2 linked regions of the Actinomadura luzonensis genome follow. The protein of the gene in region 2 binds, or shares a complex with, the protein of the main gene of each other region. Links are inferred from orthologs where the notes say so. Each region holds a gene or a part of one and is shown on either strand. Other genes may lie near its edges. The genes, in order: MF672_RS03710 and sucB.

Region 1 (6,334 bases), on a different replicon or contig from region 2:
GCGGCTGGAGCCGCATCCGACGGCGCTGGACGTGCTGGCCGCCGTCCGCGGCACGCCCGTGCCGCCGGGGCTGCCGGCGCCCCTGCGCCGGTTATGGCCGCCGGTGGGGGCGGGCGCGGGGGAGTTCAGCCACTTCCTCACCGTCGGCACCCTGCCGGCCGCCGTACGCGACAAGCTGGGACTGCGCTGGACGGCCAGGGAGGAGCGGCGGCTGCGCCGGGTCGGGCACGCGGTCGCGGTGCTCACGCCGCGGCTGCCGGAGCGGCTGCGGTACATGCCGATCGCCTATCGCGCGCGGCGGGCGGCCCGCGCGACGTCGCGCCTGGAGGACTGCCTGCGCACGGCGTGAGGGGTGCCGATCGGCCTGGGGCTCGTAGGTCGATCGAGGCGCGGGGTGGCCGTACGGGGTGGCGGTCAGCAGGTGACGTGGCTGTCCCGGGGTGGCGGTCAGCGTTCGAGGATGTCGCGGACGGAGCGGGCGGCGTCGTCCAGGGCCGTGCGCAGGTCGGTCAGCTTCTCGCGGGTCAGGCGGGCGCGCGAGGCCTCCTCCCGCGCCTCGGCGACGAAGTCGGCCAGCAGCTCGCCCAGCTCGGCGTCCAGTTCGGCGCGGTTCGGCGGGGCGCCGCCGAGCGTGGCCCAGATCTCGGTCCACATCCGGCGCCATTCCCTGGTCAGCCGCTCGCTCTCGCCCTGCCACTGGTGGGCGTGCTGCTGCCACTGCCGCTGCTGCTCCTCCTTCAGCCGCCGGAACTCCTCCTTCTGCCGCCGGCCGAAGCCCGCCGGGTCCTCGCGGCCGGTGGTGCGGGCGTCCTTGGCGATGCGGGTCAGCTCGTCGCGCAGCGACTTGACCGTCTCGCGCACGTCCTCCTTGACCTCGCGGGCGATGTCGCGGACGGAGGCGGAGATCTCCTCCTCCAGGTCGTCGAGCTCGTCGAGGCGGGCGTTCAGCTCCTCGCGGCCCTTGTCGGTGATCGAGAAGACCTTCTTGCCGTCGGCCACCTCGTGGGTGACCAGGCCCTCCTCCTCCAGCCGGGCCAGCCGGGGGTAGATGGTGCCGGGGGAGGGCGAGTAGACGCCGAGGAAGCGGTCCTGGAGCAGGCGGATCACCTCGTAGCCGTGCCGCGGGCTCTCCTCCAGCAGCTTGAGCAGGTACAGCCGGAGCCGGCCGTGACCGAAGACAGGGCTCATTCCTTCTCCCCCTTGAGCAGCGCGACCTCGCCGGAGACCGTGGTCGCCGACAGCGAGGCCATGCCGCCGCCGAGCCGCCCCGACATGGTCTTCATGCCCGGGCTGTTCGTGGCGGACAGTTCGTCGAACGTGCTGATCAGCCGCCCGGACGTGGACCGGACGGTGACGTCCGCGTCCGCGTTCTCCGGGAGCCTGACCAGCATGTCACCGGAGACGCTGGCGAGCGTCACATATCCGGTGGGCCGCAGCGCCAGGTCGGCGGTGACGCGGCCGGAGACCGTGTTGGCCTTGAGCCGGCGCGGCGTGCCGTCGGCCACGGTGAGGTCGCCCGACACGCTCTTGAACGACAGGTCGCCCTCCATGGCCCGGCTCTCGACGGCCCCGGAGACGGTGTCGGCCGTCACCTCGCCGCTCACCCCGTCCAGGACGATCTCCGCGGACACGCTCTTGACCCGCGTGAACCGCTCGAACCCGGCGACCACCGTCGGCGCCGACACGACGCCGGCCGAGACCCGGCACGTCTTGGGGACGGTGATGGACAGCACGGTCCTGCGCCGGTCGCGGCGCAGCCAGCCGAGCAGGCCGTCCCAGGTGAGGTCCTTGTAGGCGATCGTGAGCGATCTCGCGTCCTCGTCGTAGACGACGACGAGCGGCGAGGCCGACTCGATCTCCGACACCTCCAGCGTCGGCGGGCCCTCGCTGGCGAGCACCGCCAGCCGGCCCGCGACTATGCGCACGTCGAGCGACTCCACGAGACCGAAGGTCAGCTGCTCCGGCGCCTCGATCGTCCACTGTTGCATGCTTCCGCCCTCCCGGCGACACGTCTCTTCGAGTAACACGATATGTCGCGTTGGGCGGAAACTCAAGATGTATCGCGTTTGTCGCGGCGGCGGCCTACTCGTCGTCCTCGTCGTCGAGCCGGGCCAGCCACGTGGCCAGCCGCTCGACCGGCACCTCGAACTCGGGGTTGAGGTCCACGAACTCGCGCAGGCGCTCGCCCAGCCAGAGCAGACTGACCTCCTCCTCGCCGCGCCGCTCGACCAGCTCCTCGATCCCCCGATCGGTGAAGTACATGGCTCTCTCACTCTCGATGAAAACGGCAGGTGCCGGCGGCCCGGAAGGGCCGCCGGCACCGCGCGCGATCTGACCGGATCAGGCGAACACCTGGTGGAGGATCTCCTCCAGCTCGGTGTCGTGCGCGTTGTGCGAGCCCGAGGCCGGCGAGCTGTTGGGCGTGCGCGACACCCGGCGCACCGGCCGGCCGCCCAGCGTCTGCGGGTCCTCGGCCAGCTTGAGCGTCAGGTAGGGCCACGGGCCCATGTTGACCGGCTCGTCCTGCGCCCACACCAGCTCCGCCTGGCCGCCGTAGCGGCCCAGCTCGGCCGCCAGCTCCTCGGCCGGGAACGGGTAGAGGCGCTCCAGCCGGACCAGCGCGACGTCGTCGCGGCCCAGCTTGTCGCGCTGCGCCAGCAGCTCGTAGTAGAGCTTGCCGGAGCACATCACGACCCTGGTGACCTTCGCCGGGTCGACGGCCGTGTCGCCGAGGACCGGCTGGAAGGTGCCCGAGGTGAAGTCGGACGCCTTCGACGTGGCCGCCTTGTGCCGCAGCAGCCACTTCGGCGTGAAGACCACCAGCGGCTTGCGCCGCTGCGACTCCACCTGCCAGCGCAGCAGGTGGAAGTAGTTGGCCGGGGTGGTGGGCTGGGCGACGGTCATGTTGTCGAGCGCGCAGACCTGGAGGAAGCGCTCGATGCGGGCCGAGGAGTGGTCGGGGCCCTGCCCCTCGAAGCCGTGCGGCAGCAGCAGCGTGACCGAGGACTTCTGGCCCCACTTCTGCTCGCCGGACGAGATGAACTCGTCGATGATCGTCTGGGCGCCGTTGACGAAGTCGCCGAACTGCGCCTCCCAGCACACCAGGGCGTCGGGGCGCACGACGCTGTAGCCGTACTCGAAGCCGAGCGCCGCGAACTCGCTCAGCAGCGAGTCGTAGACGTAGAACTTCGTGGTGCCCTCGTTGAACGTCTTCAGCGGCGTGTGGTCGGCCCCGGTCATGCGGTCGACCAGCACCGCGTGCCGCTGGGTGAACGTGCCGCGCCGGGAGTCCTGGCCGACCAGGCGCACCGGGTGGCCGTCGAGCAGCAGCGAGCCGAAGGCCAGCGTCTCGCCCATCGCCCAGTCGATGGCGTCCTGCTCGACCATCTGGCCGCGGCGCTGCAGCACGGGCGCGAGCCGCGGGTGCGGCGTGAAGCCCTCGGGCAGGTTGAGCTGGGTGTCGACGATGCGCTTGAGCGTCTCGTGGGTGATCGCCGTCGGGGTGTCGTCGTGGGACCACTTGACGACCTCGGTGGGCGGCACCCGCATCGCGGCCGCCTCCTGCGGCTTCTTCGCCGCCTCGCGGACCTCGGTGAACGCCTGCTCCAGCTTGGCCTGGTAGTCGCGCAGCGCCGACTCGGCCTCCTCGACCGTGATGTCGCCGCGGCCGATCAGGGCCTCGGTGTAGAGCTTGCGGGTCGAGCGCTTGGCGTCGATGAGGTCGTACATGAGCGGCTGGGTGAAGGCCGGGTTGTCGCCCTCGTTGTGGCCGCGGCGGCGGTAGCAGATGAGGTCGATGACGACGTCCTTGCGGAACGCCTGGCGGTACTCGTAGGCGAGCTGGCCCACGCGGACCACGGCCTCGGGGTCGTCGCCGTTGACGTGGAAGATCGGCGCCTGGATCATCCGCGCCACGTCGGTGGCGTACACCGACGAGCGGGACGAGGCGGGCGAGGTGGTGAAGCCCACCTGGTTGTTGACCACCACGTGCACGGTGCCGCCGGTGCGGTAGCCGCGCAGCTGCGACAGGTTGAGCGTCTCGGCCACGACGCCCTGGCCGGCGAAGGCCGCGTCGCCGTGGACCAGCACCGGCAGGACGGTGAAGCCCTCCTCGCCGCGCTCGATGAGGTCCTGCTTGGCGCGCACGACGCCCTCCAGGACCGGGTCGACGGCCTCCAGGTGGGAGGGGTTGGCGACCACGGAGGCGGTGATGGTGCGGCCGCTCGGCGCGGTGAACGTGCCCGTCGCGCCCAGGTGGTACTTGACGTCGCCCGAGCCGTGCGCGGTGCGCGGGTCGATGTTGCCCTCGAACTCGCCGAAGATCTGGGCGTAGGACTTGCCCACGATGTTGGCCAGCACGTTGAGCCGGCCGCGGTGCGCCATGCCGATGACGACCTCGTCGAGGCCCTCGTCGGCGGCGTCGCTGAGCACCGAGTCGAGCAGCGGGATCAGGGACTCGCCGCCCTCCAGCGAGAAGCGCTTCTGGCCGACGAACTTCGTCTGCAGGAACGTCTCGAACGCCTCGGCGGTGTTGAGCCGGGACAGGATGTTGAGCTGCTCGTCGCGCTCGGGCGAGGCGTGCGGCTTCTCCACCCGCGCCTGGATCCAGGCCCGCTCCTCGGGGTTCTGGATGTGCATGTACTCGATGCCGACCGTGCGGCAGTAGGAGTCGCGCAGCACGCCGAGGATGTCGCGCAGCTTCATCAGCGGCTTGCCGCCGAAGCCGCCGGTCGCGAACTCGCGCTCGAGGTCCCACAGCGTCAGGCCGTGCGACTGGATGTCGAGGTCGGGGTGCTTGCGCTGCTTGTACTCCAGCGGGTCGGTCTCGGCCATGAGGTGGCCGCGCACGCGGTAGGCGTGGATGAGCTCGATCACGCGGGCGGACTTGGCCACGTCGTCGTCGTGGGTGGCTGAGATGTCCTGGACCCAGCGCACCGGCTCGTACGGGATGCGCAGCGCCTCGAAGATCTCGTCGTAGAAGCCGTCCTCGCCGAGCAGCAGCCGGTGGATCTGGCGCAGGAAGTCGCCCGACTGGGCGCCCTGGATGATCCGGTGGTCGTAGGTGCTGGTCAGCGTCATGACCTTGGAGACGGCCAGCCGCGACAGGGTCTCGGGGGAGGCCCCCTGGTATTCGGCCGGGTATTCCATCGCGCCGACGCCGATGATGGTGCCCTGGCCGGGCATCAGGCGCGGGACGGAGTGCACGGTGCCGATGGTGCCCGGGTTGGTCAGCGAGATCGTGGTGCCGGCGAAGTCGTCGACGCCGAGCTTGCCGGCGCGCGCCTTGCGCACGACGTCCTCGTACGCCATCCAGAACTGCCGGAAGTCCATCTCCTCGGCGCCCTTGATCGAGGGCACGAGGAGCTGGCGCTCGCCGTTGCTCTTCTGGACGTCGATGGCCAGTCCGAAGCCCACGTGCTCCGGCTTGATCAGCGTCGGCTTGCCGTCGACCTCCGCGTAGGAGTAGTTCATCTCCGGCATGGCCTTCAGCGCCTTGACGATCGCGTAGCCGATCAGGTGCGTGAAGGAGACCTTGCCGCCGCGGCCCCGCTTGAGGTGATTGTTGATCACGATGCGGTTGTCGATGAGCAGCTTGGCCGGGATGGCGCGCACGCTGGTCGCGGTCGGGACCGACAGCGACAGGTCCATGTTGGCCGCGGTGCGGGCCGCGGCGCCGCGCAGCCTGACCTCCTCGGCGTCCTTGGGCACCGGGGTGGCCGGCTGCTTCGGCCTCTCGGCCGTGGCGGCCGCCTTCGGCGCCGCTGGGGCCGCCGCCGGTGGCTTGGCAGGAGAGGGAGCGGTCGCAGTGCCGTTCGCCGCCTCCCTGACCGGGGTTCGGCCCGGCCCGTAATCAGGGTTGTAGTCAGCGAAGAAGTTCCACCAGGCCTTGTCCACCGACTCGGGATCCTGGAGGTACTTCTGGTACAGCTCGTCGACAAGCCATTCGTTCTGACCAAAGCTTGCCAGCGGGTTTGTCCGCGACGACTCAGACGACACGGCGGAAATCGCCCTCTTCCGCAGATCGGCGTTGATGTTAGAGAACCTGTCCAAGGCTACTCGCCCGAACTGGCAGCACGTGCCGAAGAACGCGCGCCGCCTCGAACGATCCTCTCAGGACCGTGCAAAGAGGTCACGCCCCCCCTGCCAATCCGGGTGGTGCCAGGGATTGTTACTGTTTGGTATCAACGTCGGGGGAAGAGGTTTACTTCCGCGGGGACAGCAGCCGCGTGGCGATCCTGACCCCCGGCGACAGCTCGGCGAGCAGATCGGCCAGCTCCTCGCCCGCCTCCTTCAGCTCCTCCAGCGTCATCGGCTCCAGCCGCTCCAGCAGGAA
Region 2 (16,194 bases):
GGTCCTGGCCGCCCGCCGTCGCGCCCGCCCCCGGACCCCTGACGGCGGCCGCTCCGCCGCACGTCCCTGATCCCCCGCGCCGCTTCTCCGCCCTTCTGACCGCCGGGCCGCGTGACCGCGCGGCCGGGCGGCCGGGCGGCCGGGCGGGCGGGTGGGCGGCCGGGCGGGCGGGCGGCCGGGCGGCCGGGCGGGCGGGTGGGCGGGTGCGCGGCGCTCCCGGCGGGGCCTCGGCGGAGGCGGCCCTTGTACGCTCGGGCCGGTGAAAGTGCTTCTCTCCGGCACGGCGGGCGGGAGCGGGTGGCCTGAGCCGGGGTGCCGCTGCGCGTCCTGCTCCGGGCTGACCGCCGGCCGGCGTCCGTTCGAGCTGCTGGTGGACGGGCTGGTCGCCTTCCCGTTCGGCGAGGCGCCGCCCGGTTATCGGGCGTGGGGCGGCGGGCTCGGGCTGACCGGCCCGGACGGCGGGACGCTGCTGTGCGTGCCGCCGGGACACGAGCCGCCCGCGCGCCTGCCCGTCCGGCCCGACCTGGTGCTCATCGACCTGCTCGACCGGCCCGAGCGTCTGGGCCGGCTGCGGCGGGCGTGCCCGTCGGCCCAGGTGGTGGCCGTGGGGCTCGACCACCGGGTGCGGTCGGAGGAGGAGCTGGCCAGGCGGCTGCGGCTGTGGGGCGCGGTTGCCGTGCCGGACGGCACGGAGCTGGACACCGCCGTGCCGGACGGCACGCAACTGGACACCGCCGTGCCGGACGGCACGCAGCCGGGCGTCTCCGCCCCGGGTGCCGAGAGGGTGCGGGTGCGGCGGGCGTTGCTGCTGGGCGGGTCGCGGTCGGGCAAGTCGGGCGAGGCCGAGCTGCGGCTGGCGGCCGAGCCGCACGTCACCTACGTCGCCACCGGCCCCGCCGGCACGGGCGACGGCGAGTGGGCGGACCGGGTGCGGGCGCACCGCGAACGCCGTCCTGAGCACTGGGCGACGGTCGAGACCACCGACCTGGTGACGGCCGTCGGCGGCGCCACCACGCCGCTGCTCATCGACGGGCTCGGCACGTGGCTGGCGGCGGTGTTCGACGAGCACGGGGCGTGGGACGGCGACCGCGCGCCCGTCCAGCGGCGCTGCGACGAGCTGGTCGCGGCCTGGCGGCAGGCTCCCGGGCCGGTCGTGGCGGTCTCCGACGAGGTCGGGATGGGCGTGGTGCCGGCCACGGCCAGCGGGCGCGCCTTCAGGGACGCGCTCGGCCGCCTCAACGAGCGCCTCGCCGCCGAGTCCGAGTACGTGGCCCTGGTCGTCGCGGGCCGCCTGCTGGAGCTCTGACGACCCCGAACGTCCGGCAGGGTCAGGGGCGGAGGGCGCGGGCGTACCAGCGGCCGTCGAGCCGGTCCACGTGCAGCGGGCGGCCGAAGCAGTCGGAGAGGTTGGCCGGGGTGAGCACGTCGGCCACCGGCCCGGCGGCCAGCACCCGGGCGTCGCGCATGAGCATGGCGTGCGTGGTCGTCGCCGGCACCTCCTCCAGGTGGTGGGTGACGGTGATGGTGGTGAGGACGGGCCGGGTCGCGGCCAGGTCCTCGACGGCGGTGATGAGGTCCTCGCGGGCCGGCAGGTCGAGCCCCGCGAACGGCTCGTCCAGCAGCAGCACCGCCGGGTCGGCCATGAGCGCCCTGGCCACCCGGATGCGGGCCCGCTCGCCCTGGGAGCACACCCGGAACGGCCGGTCGGCGAGGTCCTTGCAGCCGAGGTCGGCGAGCAGGCGGTGGGCCCGGTCGCGCTCGGAGTCGCCGTACCTGTCCCACAAGGGGGCGCTGGTCCCGGTGTGCCCGGTCAGCACCACGGTGTGCGCGGTCGCGCCCTCCTCCTCCATCAGCTCCTCGTCGATGAGCCGCTGGCTGGCCGCGACCAGGCCGAGGTGGCGGCGCAGCTCGCGCAGGTCGACCCGGCCGAGCCGGTGGCCGAGCACCTTCACCACCCCCTCGCTGGGGTGGCGCACCGCGCCGGCCAGCGACAGCAGCGTCGTCTTGCCCGCGCCGTTGGGGCCGAGGACCACCCAGTGATCGCCGTAGTCCACCTGCCAGTGCACGGCGTCCAGCAGCGTCTTGCCGGTGACGCGGACCGCTACGCCTTCGAGTTCAACCACGTGCATCCCGCCACACTAGTGGCCCTAGGATCAACCGTTATGCGGCGCCTCACGGACGGGCTGCGGTTCGCGGCCGGCACGCTCACCGTCTTCCGCGTCCGGGTGGATCGCGTGGACCGGCAGGTCGCGGGGCAGGCGATGACGCTGGCGCCGGTCATCGGGCTCGTGCTGGCGGCGGTCGCCGGGCTGCCGCTGCTGCTGCCCGTGCCGCCGCTGCTCGACGCGGCCCTGGCGCTCGGGCTGCTGGCGCTGCTCACCCGGGGCCTGCATCTCGACGGGCTGGCCGACCTGGCGGACGGCCTCGGCAGCGGCAGACCCGCCGGCCAGGCGCTCGACATCATGAGAAAGTCGGACATCGGGCCGTTCGGCGTGGTGACGCTGACGTTCACGCTGCTCGTGCAGGTGGCCGCGCTGACCTACACCGGGCTCGCGGCGCTGGTCACCGCCTGCGTGGCGGGACGGCTGGCGCTGACCTGGGCCTGCCGCGCCGGCGTGCCCGCCGCCCGGCCCGACGGGCTGGGGGCGACGGTCGCCGGCTCGGTGCGTCCCGCCGCCCCCTGGCTCGTCACCCTGGCCGCGCTGCTCGCCTTCGCGGGGCTCGGGCTGAGCGTCGACATCGGCTGGTGGCGGGACGCGCCGCGCGCGTGGGCGGCGGAGACGGCGGCCTGGCTCACCGGCTCGGACACCCGCGACACCGAGGAGACGATCAACGAGGCGTTCCTCGCGACCCCCGATGGCGCCCTCGGGTGGGACCCGCGCTTCATGGGCGCGGGCGACACCTCGGACGACACCGGGGATGAACTTCGGGACGGCCCGGTGACGGTGGGGTGCGGGCTGCGGTTGCCGGCCTTCCTCACCCTGCCCGCCGCCCTGCTCACCGGCCTGCTGGCCGCCCTGGCGCTGCTGCGGCGGGCCCGCCGCCGCCTCGGCGGGATCACCGGCGACGTGCTGGGCGCGCTGGTGGAGACCGCCACGGCGGCGGCGCTGGTGGCCTGCGCCGTCCTGGGCTGAGCGGCGAGGGCGCGGGCGACGGGCCGAAAGCGGGGCGGGTCAGGCGGCCGAGGCGGGGGCGGGCCAGGCAGCCCAGGCGGGGGCGGGTCAGGCGGCCGAGGCGGGGGCGGGCTCGGCCGGGGTGGGCGGCGCGGGCGGGCGTACCGGGGCGAGGCGGAGCAGCACCGCGCAGACCACCGCGAGCACCGCCCATCCCACCAGCCCGGTGATCCCGGCCAGCACCTCGTTCGGCGGCGCGGCGGCGTCCCCCAGCATGAGGACCGCGGGGGCCACCGCGTTGAGCGAGCCGTGCGCCACCACGGCGGGCCACACGCTGCCGGTGCGCAGCCGCAGCCACCCGAGCAGCACCCCGGCCAGCGTGCAGAAGCCGATGAAGAACAGCGCCGCCCACGACCCGAGCCGCGGGTAGTTGTAGCCGAGCAGGGTGAGCGGCGCGTGCCACAGCCCCCACACCGCCCCTGACAGCAGCAGCCCGGCCAGGACGCCGTTGGAGGAGACGAGCCGGGGCAGCAGCCAGCCGCGCCAGCCCCATTCCTCGCCGAGTGCCGGGACGGCGTTCAGCACGGGCCCGGCGAGCACGCCCAGCAGGATCGGCAGCGTGACCGCCGTCCCGAGGTCGTCGGGCGCGGGCACGCCGCGGGCCTCGTACGCCGCCCGCAGCAGGCTGAGCCCGTCGAGGTCGAGCCTGAGCAGCCCGGCGGCGGCGCTGAGCCCGATGGAGGCGAGCACCAGCAGGGGCACCCCGATCCAGGCGCCGAGCACGTACCGGCCGGTGCGGCCCTTCCGCTCGCCGAGCGTCAGCCCGGTCCGCCGGGCCCACTGCCGCACCGGCGTGCGGCCGGCCGCCCACGCCCCGAGCACGCCCACGCTGGGCGTGAACATCATCAGCGTGGCCAGCCCGACCAGCAGCGGCGAGCCGAGCCCGCCGCCGAGCCAGAGGGGCAGCGCCACCAGCCAGGACAGCCCGAAGGCCAGGACGACGAAGACGACGAGAGGCTTCTTCATGATTGCACCCGCTCCGCGATGAGGGCGTTGACGAGGGAGGCGCCGCGGGCGGCGTCGTCGACGCTGATGGCCAGCCGGCCCCCCGACCGGTAGGCGATCACCAGGCACTGGCCGCCGCGCAACATGATGGTGGCACCGCCGGGCAGCCCGCGGACGCCCCACCCGCCGACCTGGCTGGGGTAGCGGTCCTCGGCCCAGGCCGACTCGATCTTCGCCAGCGGGATGCGGCGGACCGGCACGCGCAGCGGCCCGAGACGGATCACCACGTGGTCGCCGCCCGCCCGCACCGAGGCGGAGGAGGTCAGCAGCCCGACCGCCAGCATGATGACCAGCGCGGGCAGGACGGCGGCGGCCACCTGGCCCCCGGCCACGCCCACCAGGGAGAGCGCGCCGAGCACGACGAGCCCGCCGGCCGCGACCAGGGTGATGAGCGCCAGCCAGGGGTTGGTGACGTGGCCGACCCAGACCGCCCGCTCCCCCGGCCGCAGGCGCAGCAGCGGCGGCTCGCGGTGCCCGGCGGGGAGGACGTCCGGCTCGCCGCGTCCCAGGTAGGCGGCGAGCGCGCCGGCCGCGCAGGCGGCGGCGACGACGACCAGCGGGTGCGGCGCCGTCAGCCGCGCCTGCGTCCAGTGGGCGGCGCCGAGGTTGGCGAGCACGGTGCTCACGTTGAGGCCGGCGGCGAACACGCCGAGCCCGAACAGCCCGCCCCACCAGGCGATGCGGCCCTGCCTGTGCTCCAGAGCGCGGCCCGTGCCGGCGACGGCGAGCGCCGTGACCCAGGGCAGCACCCAGAACAGGGTCTCGATCAGCACGTAGCGGGTGAAGGGCATCGAGCCGTCGGGCCGGTTGCCCACGCCCCAGTGCGTGGCCATGGGCTCCGGCAGCCGGCCGCGCACCGCCAGTGGCAGCCCGATCTGGACGGCGGTGACGAGCAGGCCCCAGGCGGCGGCCGTCACTCGGGGGTTCATGGGAGCTCCTCCAGGATGGTGATGAGGTCGTCACGGCCGTAGCCGTACCTTCGGGCTTCCTCCAGCAGCTCGCGCGCTCGCTGGACGAGCAGGGCGCGGCCGGCGACGGCGCCGGTGGCGGGGCCCGCCACGCTGACGCCCCTGCCGCGCCGGAACTCCAGCAGGCCCTCGTCGCGCAGGTCCCGCAGGGCGCGGAGGACGGTGTTGGGGTTGATGCCGAGCGCCTGCGCGAGGTCGCGGGCGGGCGGCAGGCGGTCGCCGGGCGCGTAGGAGCCCTCTCCGATGGCGCGCCGGATGGCGCCGGCGACCTGCTCGTGCAGGGGCCGGGCGTCGTTCAGGTCGAGCGTCAGCAGCATGATGCTAATGACACTAGCACCATGTCGCCGACAACGACAGAGCCCGCTGATTTGTAGGATGAACCCCTGTTTGTGAGTAGTCAGAAGACGTGGATAGCATCGGTTTACGTGACCACTGTGCGGCTGAACTCAGCAGATCCCGTCTCGCTAGACACCGACGCGTTGATCGTCGGCTTCACGCACGGCCAGGACGGACCCGTCCCCGCCGCGGGCGCAGAATCCCTCGACGCGGCCTTCGGCGGCAAGCTCGCCGCCTCGCTCCGCGCGGTCGCCTTCACCGGCAAGAGCGGCGAGCTCGCCAAGCTGCCCACGTTCGGCGCCATCGCCGCCCCGCTGCTGGTCGCGGTCGGTCTGGGCGCCCCCGCGGGCGCCGGCGCCGAGACGCTGCGCCGGGCCGCCGGCGCCGCCGTCCGCTCGCTGGCCGGCACCGCCCGCGCCGCGCTCGCCCTGCCCGCCGGCACCCCCGAGGAGGCCGAGGCGGTCGCGCTCGGCGGCCTGCTGGGCGCCTACTCCTTCGGCCGCTACCGCACCACCGGCGAGCAGCAGGCCCCCGTCGCCGAGCTGACCGTGGTCTCCGGGCAGCCCGATTCCGCCGCCGAGCGCGCGGGCGTGCTGGCCGAGTCGGTCGCGCTCGTCCGCGACCTGGTCAACACGCCGCCCTCCGACCTGTGGCCGGCCAGGTTCGCCGAGATCGCCGAGCAGAAGGGCGCCGAGGCCGGGCTGAGCGTCGAGGTGCTCGACGACAAGCAGCTCCGCGACGGTGGCTACGGCGGCCTCATCGGCGTCGGCCAGGGCTCGGCCAACCCGCCGCGCCTGGTCCGCCTCGCCTACAGCCACCCCGAGGCGACCAAGACGCTCGCCTACGTCGGCAAGGGCATCACCTTCGACTCCGGCGGCCTGTCGCTGAAGCCGTCCGCGTCCATGGACTGGATGAAGTCCGACATGGGCGGCGCGGGCGCCGTCCTCGGCGCGCTGCTCGGCATCGCCCGCCTCGGGCTGCCGGTCAACGCCGTCGGCTACCTCTGCCTGGCCGAGAACCTGCCGAGCGGCACCGCGCAGCGCCCCTCCGACGTCATCCACAGCTACAGCGGCAAGACCGTCGAGGTGCTCGACACCGACGCCGAGGGCCGCCTGGTGCTGATGGACGGCATCGCCCGCGCCGCCGAGGACCACCCCGACCTGATCGTCGACGTGGCCACCCTCACCGGCGCGCAGATCGTCGCCCTGGGCTGGCGCACGGCCGGCGTCATGGCCAACGACGACGCCGTCAGGGAGCTCGTCGTCGAGGCCGCCAACGCCGCCGGCGAGAACGCCTGGGGCATGCCGCTGCCGGAGGAGCTGCGCAAGGGCCTCGACTCCCCCATCGCCGACATCGCCAACCTGCACCCCGAGCGGTTCGGCGGCATGCTGGCCGCGGGCATCTTCCTCAAGGAGTTCGTCCCGGACGGCGTGCGCTGGGCGCACATCGACATGGCGGGGCCCGCGTTCAACAAGGGCGAGCCGTACGGATACGTCCCCAAGGGCGGCACGGGCGCGGTCACCCGCACCCTGATCGGACTCGCCGAGCGGCACGCGAGCATCTGAAACAGATGAAAAGATGAGCCATCACGAACACCCCGACCAAGGAGCCTTCCTGTGGCCTACGACATCGTCGTCCTAGGTGGCGGCAGCGGCGGTTACGCGTGCGCGCTTCGGGCGGCTGAGCTGGGCAAGTCGGTCGTCCTCATCGAGAAGGACAAGATCGGCGGCACCTGCCTCCACAGGGGATGCATCCCCACGAAGGCCCTGCTGCACTCGGCCGAGATCGCCGACGAGACCCGCGAGAGCGCGTCCTACGGCGTCAAGGCCCGCTTCGAGGGCATCGACGTGCAGGGCGTGCACGCCTTCAAGGACAAGATCGTCACGCGGGCCTGGAAGGGCGTGCAGGGCCTGCTCAAGGGCGCGGGCGTGACGGTGGTCGAGGGCGAGGGCCGCCTGGTCGGCGCGAACCGGGTGCAGGTCGGCGACGAGGTCTACGAGGGCCGCCACGTCGTCCTCGCCACCGGCTCGGCCCCGCGGTCGCTGCCCGGCCTGGAGATCGACGGCGAGCGCGTCATCACCAGCGAGCACACGCTGCGGATGGACCGCGTGCCGAGCTCGGTGATCGTGCTGGGCGGCGGTGTGATCGGCGTCGAGCTGGCCAGCGTCTACCGCTCCTTCGGCGCCGAGGTGACGATCGTCGAGGCGCTGCCGCACCTGCTGCCCACCGAGGAGGAGTCCAGCTCCAAGCTGCTGGAGCGGGCCTTCCGCCGCCGCGGCATCAAGTACGAGCTGGGCGTCTTCTTCGACAGCGCCAAGACCACCGAGACGGGCGTGGTGGTCACCCTGGCCAACGGCAAGACCCTCGACGCCGAGCTGCTGCTCGTCGCGGTCGGCCGCGGCCCGGTCTCGGCCGGCCTGGGCTTCGAGGAGCAGGGCGTCGCCGTCGAGCGCGGCGCGGTCGTGGTGGACGAGCACTGCCGCACCTCGGTCGCGGGCGTCTACGCCATCGGCGACCTCATCCCGACGCCGCAGCTCGCGCACGCCGGGTTCGCCGAGGGCATCATGGTGGCCGAGCACATCGCCGGCCTCAACCCGCCGCCCATCGACTACGCTGGCGTGCCCCGCATCACCTACTCCGACCCCGAGGTCGCCTCGGTCGGCCTCACCTCGGCCCAGGCCGCCGAGCGCGGCATCGAGATCGTCGAGCAGGTCTACGACCTGGCGGGAAACCCCAAGAGCCAGATCCTCGGCACCTCCGGCGCGGTGAAGGTCATCGCCCAGAAGGACGGCCCGGTCGTCGGTGTCCACATGGTGGGCCGGCGCATCGGCGAGCTCGTCACGGAGGGCCAGCTGATCTACAACTGGGAGGCGCTGCCCGCAGAGGTCGCCCAGCTGATCCACGCACACCCGACCCAGTCCGAGGCGATGGGTGAGGCGATGCTGGCCCTCGCCGGCAAGCCGTTGCACGTACACAACTAGTCCAGCCCTCGAGATCAGAACGCGAGAGAAGAATAACGATGCCGGTCTCCGTACAGATGCCCCAGCTCGGCGAGAGCGTGACCGAGGGCACCGTAACCCGTTGGCTGAAGAAGGAGGGCGAGCGCGTCGAGGCCGACGAGCCGCTCCTGGAGGTCTCGACCGACAAGGTCGACACCGAGATCCCGTCGCCGTCCGCGGGCGTCCTCACGAAGATCGTCGTTGCCGAGGACGAGACCGTCGAGGTCGGCGCCGAGCTGGCCATCATCGACGAGAACGCCCAGGAGGGCGCGGCCGCCCCGGCCGCCGAGTCCCCGGCCCCCGCGGCGCAGCCCGAGCCGGAGCCGGAGCCCGAGCCCGCCCAGGCCGCCCCCGCCTCCTCCATCCCGCAGCCGGCTCCCGAGCAGCCCGCCCAGCCCGCCCAGCAGCCCGCCCAGCAGACGCCGCCCCCGGCGCCCGCCCCGGCCCCGCAGCCCGCCCAGCAGGCCGCCCCCGCCCCGCAGGCGGCTCCGGCCCCGCAGGCCGCGCCCGCCCCGGCGCAGCCGTCGGGCGAGAGCCCCTACGTCACGCCGCTGGTGCGCAAGCTCGCCAACGAGCACGGCGTCGACCTCGACGCGATCAACGGCACCGGCGTCGGCGGCCGCATCCGCAAGCAGGACGTGCTGGAGGCCGCCAAGGCGCAGCGCGAGAAGGCCGCCGCGGCCCAGGCCGCCCCGGCTCCGGCCGCCGCCCAGGCCGCCCAGGCCCCGGCCCCGGCGGCGCAGGCCCCGGTCGCCGCGGCGCCCGAGCCGGTCGAGGTCGACACGACGCTGCGCGGCCGTACGGAGAAGATGACGCGGCTGCGTCAGACCATCGCCAAGCGCATGGTCGAGTCGCTGCAGACCGCCGCGCAGCTCACCTCGGTCGTCGAGGTGGACGTCACCAAGATCGCGCAGCTCCGGGCGCGGGCGAAGGACGACTTCCTGCGCCGCGAGGGCGTCAAGCTGACCTTCACCCCGTTCTTCGCGATGGCCACGGTCGAGGCGCTCAAGCAGCACCCCAAGCTCAACGCCACGATCAACAACGAGACCAACGAGGTCACCTACTTCGACGTCGAGAACCTCGGCATCGCGGTCGACACCGAGCGCGGCCTGCTCGCGGCGGTCGTCAAGAACGCCGGCGACCTCAACCTCGCCGGGCTCGCCCGCAAGGTCACCGACCTCGCCGAGCGCACCCGCAACAACCAGGTGACGCCCGACGAGATCACCGGCGGCACGTTCACGCTGACCAACACCGGCAGCCGCGGCGCGCTGTTCGACACCCCGATCCTCAACCAGCCGCAGGTCGGCATGCTCGGCACGGGCGCGGTCGTCAAGCGTCCCGTCGTGCTCGACACGCCGGAGGGCGAGGTCATCGCGGTGCGCTCGATGGTCTACCTGGCGCTGACCTACGACCACCGCCTGGTCGACGGGGCCGACGCCGCCCGCTTCCTGACGACGATCAAGCGCCGCCTGGAGGAGGGCCGCTTCGAGGCCCAGCTCGGCCTCGCGTAAGGCCGTTCCCGCACGTGCGCCGGGCCGGGCGTCCCTTCCTGGGGCGTCCGGCCTCTCGCGTCCCGGCGGGCGTACTGTGTGGTCATGGGGATCATCGTGACGGGGGCGTCGGGGCTGCTGGGGACGGCGCTGGTCGAGGCGCTGCGCGACGAGGGGCGCGAGGTGGTGCGCCTGGTGCGGCGGCCGGCCCGCGGCCCCGGTGAGGTGACCTGGCGGCCGGGCGACAAGCTCGCCGACCCGTCCGCGCTGGAGGGCGCCGAGGCCGCGGTGCACCTGGCGGGCGCGCCGATCGGCGACCGGCGGTGGAGCGAGGCGTACAAGCGCGAGCTGGTCGCCAGCCGGGTCGCGGGCACCCGCACGCTGGTCGACGCGCTGCGCGAGCTGTCCAGCCCGCCCGAGGTGCTGCTGTCGGCCTCCGGGGTCGACTTCTACGGCGACACCGGCGATCGGGAGATCGACGAGAGCCAGGGCAAGGGCGACGGTTTCCTCGCCGACCTGTGCGAGCGCTGGGAGGGCGAGGCCGCGCGGGCCGGGGAGGCCGGCATCAGGACCGTCACGCTGCGCACCGGCCTGGTGCTGAGCGGGCGGGGCGGGATGCTGGGCCGCGTCCTGCCGCTGTTCAGGATGGGGCTCGGCGCGCCGCTCGGCTCGGGCCGGCAGTACTGGTCGTGGATCACCGAGGCCGACTGGGTGGGGGCGGTGCTGCACCTGCTGCGCGAGCGGGAGGTGCGCGGGCCGGTCAACCTCACCTCGCCCGGCCCGGTCACGAACGCCGCCTTCACCCGCACGCTGGCGCGGGCGGTGCGGCGCGGCGCGATGCCGATCCCGGTGCCGGCGTTCGCGCTGTCGCTCGGCCTCGGGGAGTTCGCGCGGGCGGGGCTGCTGCCGAGCCACCGCGTGCTGCCGGGCAAGCTGGCCGCGAGCGGCTACCGCTTCGCCCATACCCGACTCGACGAGGCGCTGCGCGCCGTACTCTAGTGGCCGTTCGTTTCTCTGCCGGTGGGGAGTTCTTGAGATGACACGGTCAGGCCAGTCGCACATCCTCGCGATCGGGGGCGGCTCGTTCCGCCCGAGCCCGCGCTACTCGTTCCTGGAGGCGAGCGGGCTGCTGCGCTACGGCCTCGACCTGACCGGGCAGGACCGTCCGCGGCTGGGCCTGATGGCGACCGCGCTGGGCGACGACTCCGACTGGATCCTGAAGATGTACGGCGCGTTCGCCGGGTGGGACGTGGAGCTGAGCCATCTGACGGTGTTCCCCATGCCCAACGTGCCCGATCCGAGAGCGTGGATCCTGGAACAGGACATGATCTACGTCTCCGGCGGCAGCGTGGCGAACCTGATGGCGTTGTGGCGGCTGCACGGCCTGGACGAGGCGCTGGGCGAGGCGTGGCGGGCCGGCGTGGTGCTGTCGGGGCAGAGCGCGGGCGCGCTGTGCTGGCACGTGGGCGGCAACACCGACTCCTTCGGCCCCGAGCTGCGGGTGTGGGCCGACGGGCTGGGCCTGCTGCCGTACTCGTGCGGCGTGCACTACGACTCCGACCCGCAGCGCCGGCCGCTGCTGCAGCAGTCGGTGGCGAGCGGCGAGCTGCCCGGCGGTTACGCCGCCGACGAGGGCGTCGGCCTGCACTACGTGGGCACCGAGTTCATCCAGGCGGTCAGCGTCGAGCCCGGCGGCTACGCCTACCGGCTGGAACACGACGGGGCCGACGGGGTGAAGGAGTTGCGGATCGAGCCCCGCATGCTGACCCCCTGAATTACCCTTCAAGGGTGAGGGAACGGCACAATAGGCTCATGCGCCCCATCCCCGGGGACGATCCCCACGCACTGGCCATCGTCCGACTCGGTGTCGACGTCCCCTACGAGCAGGCCTGGTCGCTGCAGCGCTGGGTGCACGGCAAACGGGCGGCGGGCGAGCTGCCCGACACCGTCCTGTTCCTCGAGCACGCGCCCGTCTACACGGCGGGCCGGCGCACCGCGCCCGCCGAGCGTCCCTCCGACGGCACCCCGGTCGTGGACGTCGACCGGGGCGGCCGGCTGACCTGGCACGGCCCCGGGCAGCTCGTGGCCTACCCGATCGTCGGCGTCACCGACGTGGTGGCCTACGCCTGCCGCCTGGAGGAGACGATGATCCAGGTGTGCGCCGACTTCGGCGTCTCGGCCCGCCGGGTGAGCGGCCGGGCGGGGGTGTGGGCGATCGGCGATCCCGCGCTGGGGCTGCCCGACCGCCAGCTCGGCGCGGTCGGCATCCGGGTCTCGCGCGGCGTCACCATGCACGGTTTCGCGCTCAACTGCGCCAACGACCCCCGCTGGTTCAACCGGATCGCGCCGTGCGGGCTGCCCGACGTGGGCGTCTCGTCGTTGTCGGCGGAGACCGGCCGCCGGATCGTGGTCGAGGAGGTCCTGCCCATCGCGGAGAAGCGGCTGGCCGAGGCGCTCGGCAGGGAGGGCTTCGACCTGCACGAGGAGGACCTGCTGCGCCGGTGACGGTTGGGCCGGTGACCGAATCGCCACCGATATTCGACAGAATCCGGACAAGCGCCGTTTTACCATCGCCGGTGTGAAGCGCCTCCTCGCTCTCGTCCTCGCGTCGCTGGTGCACCTGATGACGCTGGGCTTCGCCGCGGTCGGCCTGTGGGCGATCGCCGCGCACGCGGGATCGTTGATCGCGTGGCTGCTGGGCGGGCTCAGCCTGGCCGTCGCCTGGGTGTTGCGCCCGCACCTGCCCGCCCTGCCCGCCGACGCCGAGGTGCTGGAGCGCGCCGCCGCGCCCGAGTTGCACGCGCTGGCCGACCGGGTGGCCGACCGGGTCGGGGTGCGCCGCCCGCGCGTGGTCGCGCTCCGCGACCTGGCCGCCGACGCCTGGTACGGCCCCGTCGGCGCGGCCCGCCGGCCGGTGCTCGTCGTGGGGCTGCCCCTGTGGCTGGCGCTGCCCGCCCGGCAGCGGGTGACGCTGCTGGTGACGGCGTACGCGCGGGCGCCCGGCGGGGAGGAGCTGGTGGTCGGCGGGGCGATGGAGACGCTGGAGGCCTGGCGCGAGGCGCTGATGGAGGCCGCGCCGCTGCGCGTCAGGGAGGAGGCCCAGACCAGGATCACCGCGTCCTCGCTGGGGTACGCCGACCAGCCGGGCACCGCGTACGAGGTGGCGGGCTTCTTCGGCCGCCTGGTCGGCCGGGTGCTGGGCGGCCCGGTGCTGCTGGCCCGCTACGCGCTGGCCCGGCTGGCCCCGGCGAGCCAGGAGGCGGTGCTGCGCAGGCAGCGGGAGCGGGCGCTGCGCGCGGTCCCCGCGCAGGAGCTGGCCGAGCTGGAGGCGCTGGCGGCCGGGCGCGGCTACCTCGCGCCGATGCAGGCGGCGGCGCTGCGCGGCGAGAGCGTGGCCGCGATCAGGGAGGGCGCGCTGACCCGGTTCCTGCTCACCGACGACGGCGTGCTCACCTCCGCCCCGGACGCCGAGCTGCTCTCCGGCGCCGACTCCGACCGCGTCGACGAGGAGCTGCGCGCCCACTACGCGCGGGCCGTGCGCGGCTTCGGCCTCATCAGCTGACCCCCGGCCGGGTGACGTCGCGGGCGGACGTAAGCTGAGAAGGTGACCGTTGCTCCTGAAGGCCGAAAGCTCCTCCGCCTGGAGGTGCGCAACGCCGAGACCCCTATCGAGCGCAAGCCCCCGTGGATCAAGACCAAGCTGAGGACGGGCCCCGAATACACCGAGCTGAAATCGCTCGTGCGCCGCGAGGGCCTGCACACGGTCTGTGAAGAGGCGGGCTGTCCCAATATCTACGAGTGCTGGGAAGACCGCGAGGCGACGTTCCTCATCGGCGGCGACCAGTGCACGCGCCGCTGCGACTTCTGCCAGATCGACACGGGCAAGCCGAAGGAGTACGACCGCGACGAGCCGCGCCGGGTCGCCGAGTCCGTCCAGCAGATGGGCCTCCGCTACGCGACCGTGACCGGCGTCGCCCGCGACGACCTGCCCGACGGCGGCTCCTGGCTCTACGCCGAGACCGCCCGCCAGATCCACGCGCTGCTGCCCGGCTGCGGCGTCGAGCTGCTGGTGCCCGACTTCAACGGCGACCGCGGCCAGCTCGAGGAGGTCTTCTCCAGCAGGCCCGAGGTGTTCGCCCACAACGTCGAGACCGTGCCGCGCATCTTCAAGCGCATCCGCCCGGCCTTCCGCTACGAGCGTTCCCTCAAGGTGATCACCATGGCCCGCGAGGCCGGCCTGGTCACCAAGTCCAACCTCATCCTCGGCATGGGCGAGACCCGCGAGGAGGTCGTCGAGGCCATGCGCGACCTGCACGCGGCCGGCACCGACCTGCTGACGATCACGCAGTACCTCCGCCCGACGCCGCGCCACCACCCGGTCGAGCGCTGGGTCAAGCCGGAGGAGTTCGTCGAGCTGCAGGCCGAGGCCGAGGCGATCGGCTTCGCCGGCGTGCTGTCGGGGCCGCTGGTGCGCTCGTCCTACCGGGCGGGCCGGCTCTACCAGCAGGCCATCGCGGCGCGGCAGACCGCCTGAGAGCGCTGACGGGAGGGTCCGGGGCGCGGCCCCGGGCCCTTTCGCGTGCCGTCGCCGGTGTCCGCGGGGCTCGTTACGATGGCGGGACTGCCGACGACGGGGGCCGATGTCATGAGTGTCCTGATCCGCACCAGCGACTTACCCGCCCGGCGCCGCCACGAGATGTGGCGCAGCGTCGTCTGTGACACGCTCGGGCCGCTCGACCTGCGCATCGACCCCGACGCCCCGCTGCGCGGCGAGATCGAGCTGGGCCGGCTCGGCCCGGTCGGGGTGGGCAGCGTGCGCACGTCCACGCCGCACAGCGTGCACCGCACGCCCGGCCTCATCAGCCGCGACAACCCGGAGCTCTACCGGGTGGTGCTGACCCTGTCCGGCAGCCCCCGCCTGGCCCAGGACGGCCGGGCCACGCAGCTCAGCCGGGGCGAGTTCGCGATCTACGACTTCACCCGGCCGTACGAGCTGGCCTACGACAGCGCGGTGCGGCTGGCCGTCTTCAGCTTCCCGCGCGACCTGCTGACGCTGCCCGTGGACGCCGTGGCCCGGCTGGCCGCGGTGCCGATCGGCGGCGAGTCGGGCACGGCCGCCCTGGCGGTGCCGCTGCTGCGGCGGGTGGCCGCCGACCACGAGACGTACGCCCCGGCCAGCGCCGCCCGCCTGTCGGGCGTCGTGATGGACCTGGTCGGCACGGCCGTCGCGGAGCGGCTGGAGCTGACGCGGGCGCTGCCGGAGGACTCCAGGGAGCGCACGCTGCTGCTGCGCGTGCACGCCTTCATCGAGCAGCACCTCGGCGACCCCGAGCTCGACCCGGCGGCCGTCGCCGCCGCCCACCACGTGTCGGTGCGCTACCTGCACCGATTGTTCGAGCCGGAGCAGACCACCGTGGCCGCCTGGATCCGGCAGCGGCGGCTGGAGCGCTGCCGCGCGGAGCTGGCCAGGGGCGGCGGCGAGCCGGTCAGCGCCATCGCCTCCCGCTACGGGCTGCCCGACTCCGCGCACTTCAGCAGGCTGTTCCGGCGCGCGTACGGGATGCCGCCGGCGGAGTACCGGCGCGCGGGCGCCGTGCGCTGAACGTCAACCGGCCTGGCACGCGCGTGCAAGACCGGCGCCTCCCTGATCGGCAGAATCGAAGGTGTTCAGCCGATTGGCAGAGGAAGGATCCGGAAATGCAGCTCTTCGTGAATGTGCCGGTCAAGGACCTGGACCGGTCGAAGGAGTTCTTCACCGCGCTCGGTTTCACCATCTTCGGCATGGCCGAGGGCATGGCGTCGGTCGTGATCAACCAGGAGACGCAGGTGATGCTGCTGACCGAGCCGGTGTTCGCCTCCTACATCGACAAGCCCGTCGCCGACGCGACCGCGGGCACCGAGGCGATCCTCGTCCTCGGCATGGAGAACCCCGAGCAGGTGGACGCGCTGGTGGACAAGGCGCTGGCGGCCGGCGCCACCCCGGCAGGCGTCAAGCAGGAGGACGGCGTGCGCTACCAGCGCGGCTTCGCCGACCTCGACGGCCACCACTGGGAGGCGCTGTGCCTGGTGCAGCCGTCGTCCTGAGCGGCACGGCCGTCTCGGCGGACGGCACGCCCATCGCCTACGACCGCTACGGCTCCGGCCCGGCCGTGGTGCTGGTGGCCGGGGCCATGATGGAGCGCGGCCACCCGACGCTGGCGGGCCTCGCCCAGGCCCTGGCCCC

Evidence for each region.
Region 1: sucB (region 2) and MF672_RS03710 share a complex: the UniProt entries of both Escherichia coli proteins name them as parts of the 2-oxoglutarate dehydrogenase (OGDH) complex. The link is inferred for Actinomadura luzonensis from one-to-one orthologs.

The regions. Positions count from the first base shown.
Region 1 is NZ_JAKRKC020000001.1:793,558-799,891, reverse strand. The notes cover bases 2,141-6,334. They hold MF672_RS03710 (multifunctional oxoglutarate decarboxylase/oxoglutarate dehydrogenase thiamine pyrophosphate-binding subunit/dihydrolipoyllysine-residue succinyltransferase subunit), read right to left. Parts: upstream 5,998-6,334; coding sequence 2,341-5,997; downstream 2,141-2,340. Other genes in these bases: MF672_RS03705 (B3/B4 domain-containing protein), read right to left, coding at 6,203-6,334; MF672_RS03715 (DUF6104 family protein), read right to left, coding at 2,141-2,262. In the rest of the region: MF672_RS03730 (oxygenase MpaB family protein), read left to right, coding at 1-349; MF672_RS03725 (PadR family transcriptional regulator), read right to left, coding at 448-1,188; MF672_RS03720 (DUF4097 family beta strand repeat-containing protein), read right to left, coding at 1,185-1,988; more of MF672_RS03715, read right to left, coding at 2,083-2,140. UniProt on the Escherichia coli protein: E1 component of the 2-oxoglutarate dehydrogenase (OGDH) complex which catalyzes the decarboxylation of 2-oxoglutarate, the first step in the conversion of 2-oxoglutarate to succinyl-CoA and CO(2).
Region 2 is NZ_JAKRKC020000002.1:2,827,482-2,843,675, reverse strand. What follows is about bases 7,829-10,746. They hold sucB (2-oxoglutarate dehydrogenase, E2 component, dihydrolipoamide succinyltransferase), read left to right. Parts: upstream 7,829-8,501; coding sequence 8,502-9,992; downstream 9,993-10,746. Other genes in these bases: MF672_RS43480 (TIGR01777 family oxidoreductase), read left to right, coding at 10,077-10,746; lpdA (dihydrolipoyl dehydrogenase), read left to right, coding at 7,829-8,463. Outside these bases: MF672_RS43530 (SCO2322-related protein), read left to right, coding at 1-70; MF672_RS43525 (bifunctional adenosylcobinamide kinase/adenosylcobinamide-phosphate guanylyltransferase), read left to right, coding at 260-1,306; MF672_RS43520 (ABC transporter ATP-binding protein), read right to left, coding at 1,329-2,129; MF672_RS43515 (adenosylcobinamide-GDP ribazoletransferase), read left to right, coding at 2,163-3,134; MF672_RS43510 (CPBP family intramembrane glutamic endopeptidase), read right to left, coding at 3,222-4,139; MF672_RS43505 (SdpI family protein), read right to left, coding at 4,136-5,107; MF672_RS43500 (GntR family transcriptional regulator), read right to left, coding at 5,104-5,463; MF672_RS43495 (leucyl aminopeptidase), read left to right, coding at 5,572-7,047; more of lpdA, read left to right, coding at 7,099-7,828; more of MF672_RS43480, read left to right, coding at 10,747-10,970; MF672_RS43475 (Type 1 glutamine amidotransferase-like domain-containing protein), read left to right, coding at 11,008-11,745; lipoyl(octanoyl) transferase LipB, read left to right, coding at 11,784-12,476; MF672_RS43465 (M48 family metalloprotease), read left to right, coding at 12,550-13,533; lipA (lipoyl synthase), read left to right, coding at 13,576-14,505; MF672_RS43455 (AraC-like ligand-binding domain-containing protein), read left to right, coding at 14,617-15,573; MF672_RS43450 (VOC family protein), read left to right, coding at 15,669-16,055; MF672_RS43445 (alpha/beta fold hydrolase), read left to right, coding at 16,031-16,194. UniProt on the Escherichia coli protein: E2 component of the 2-oxoglutarate dehydrogenase (OGDH) complex which catalyzes the second step in the conversion of 2-oxoglutarate to succinyl-CoA and CO(2).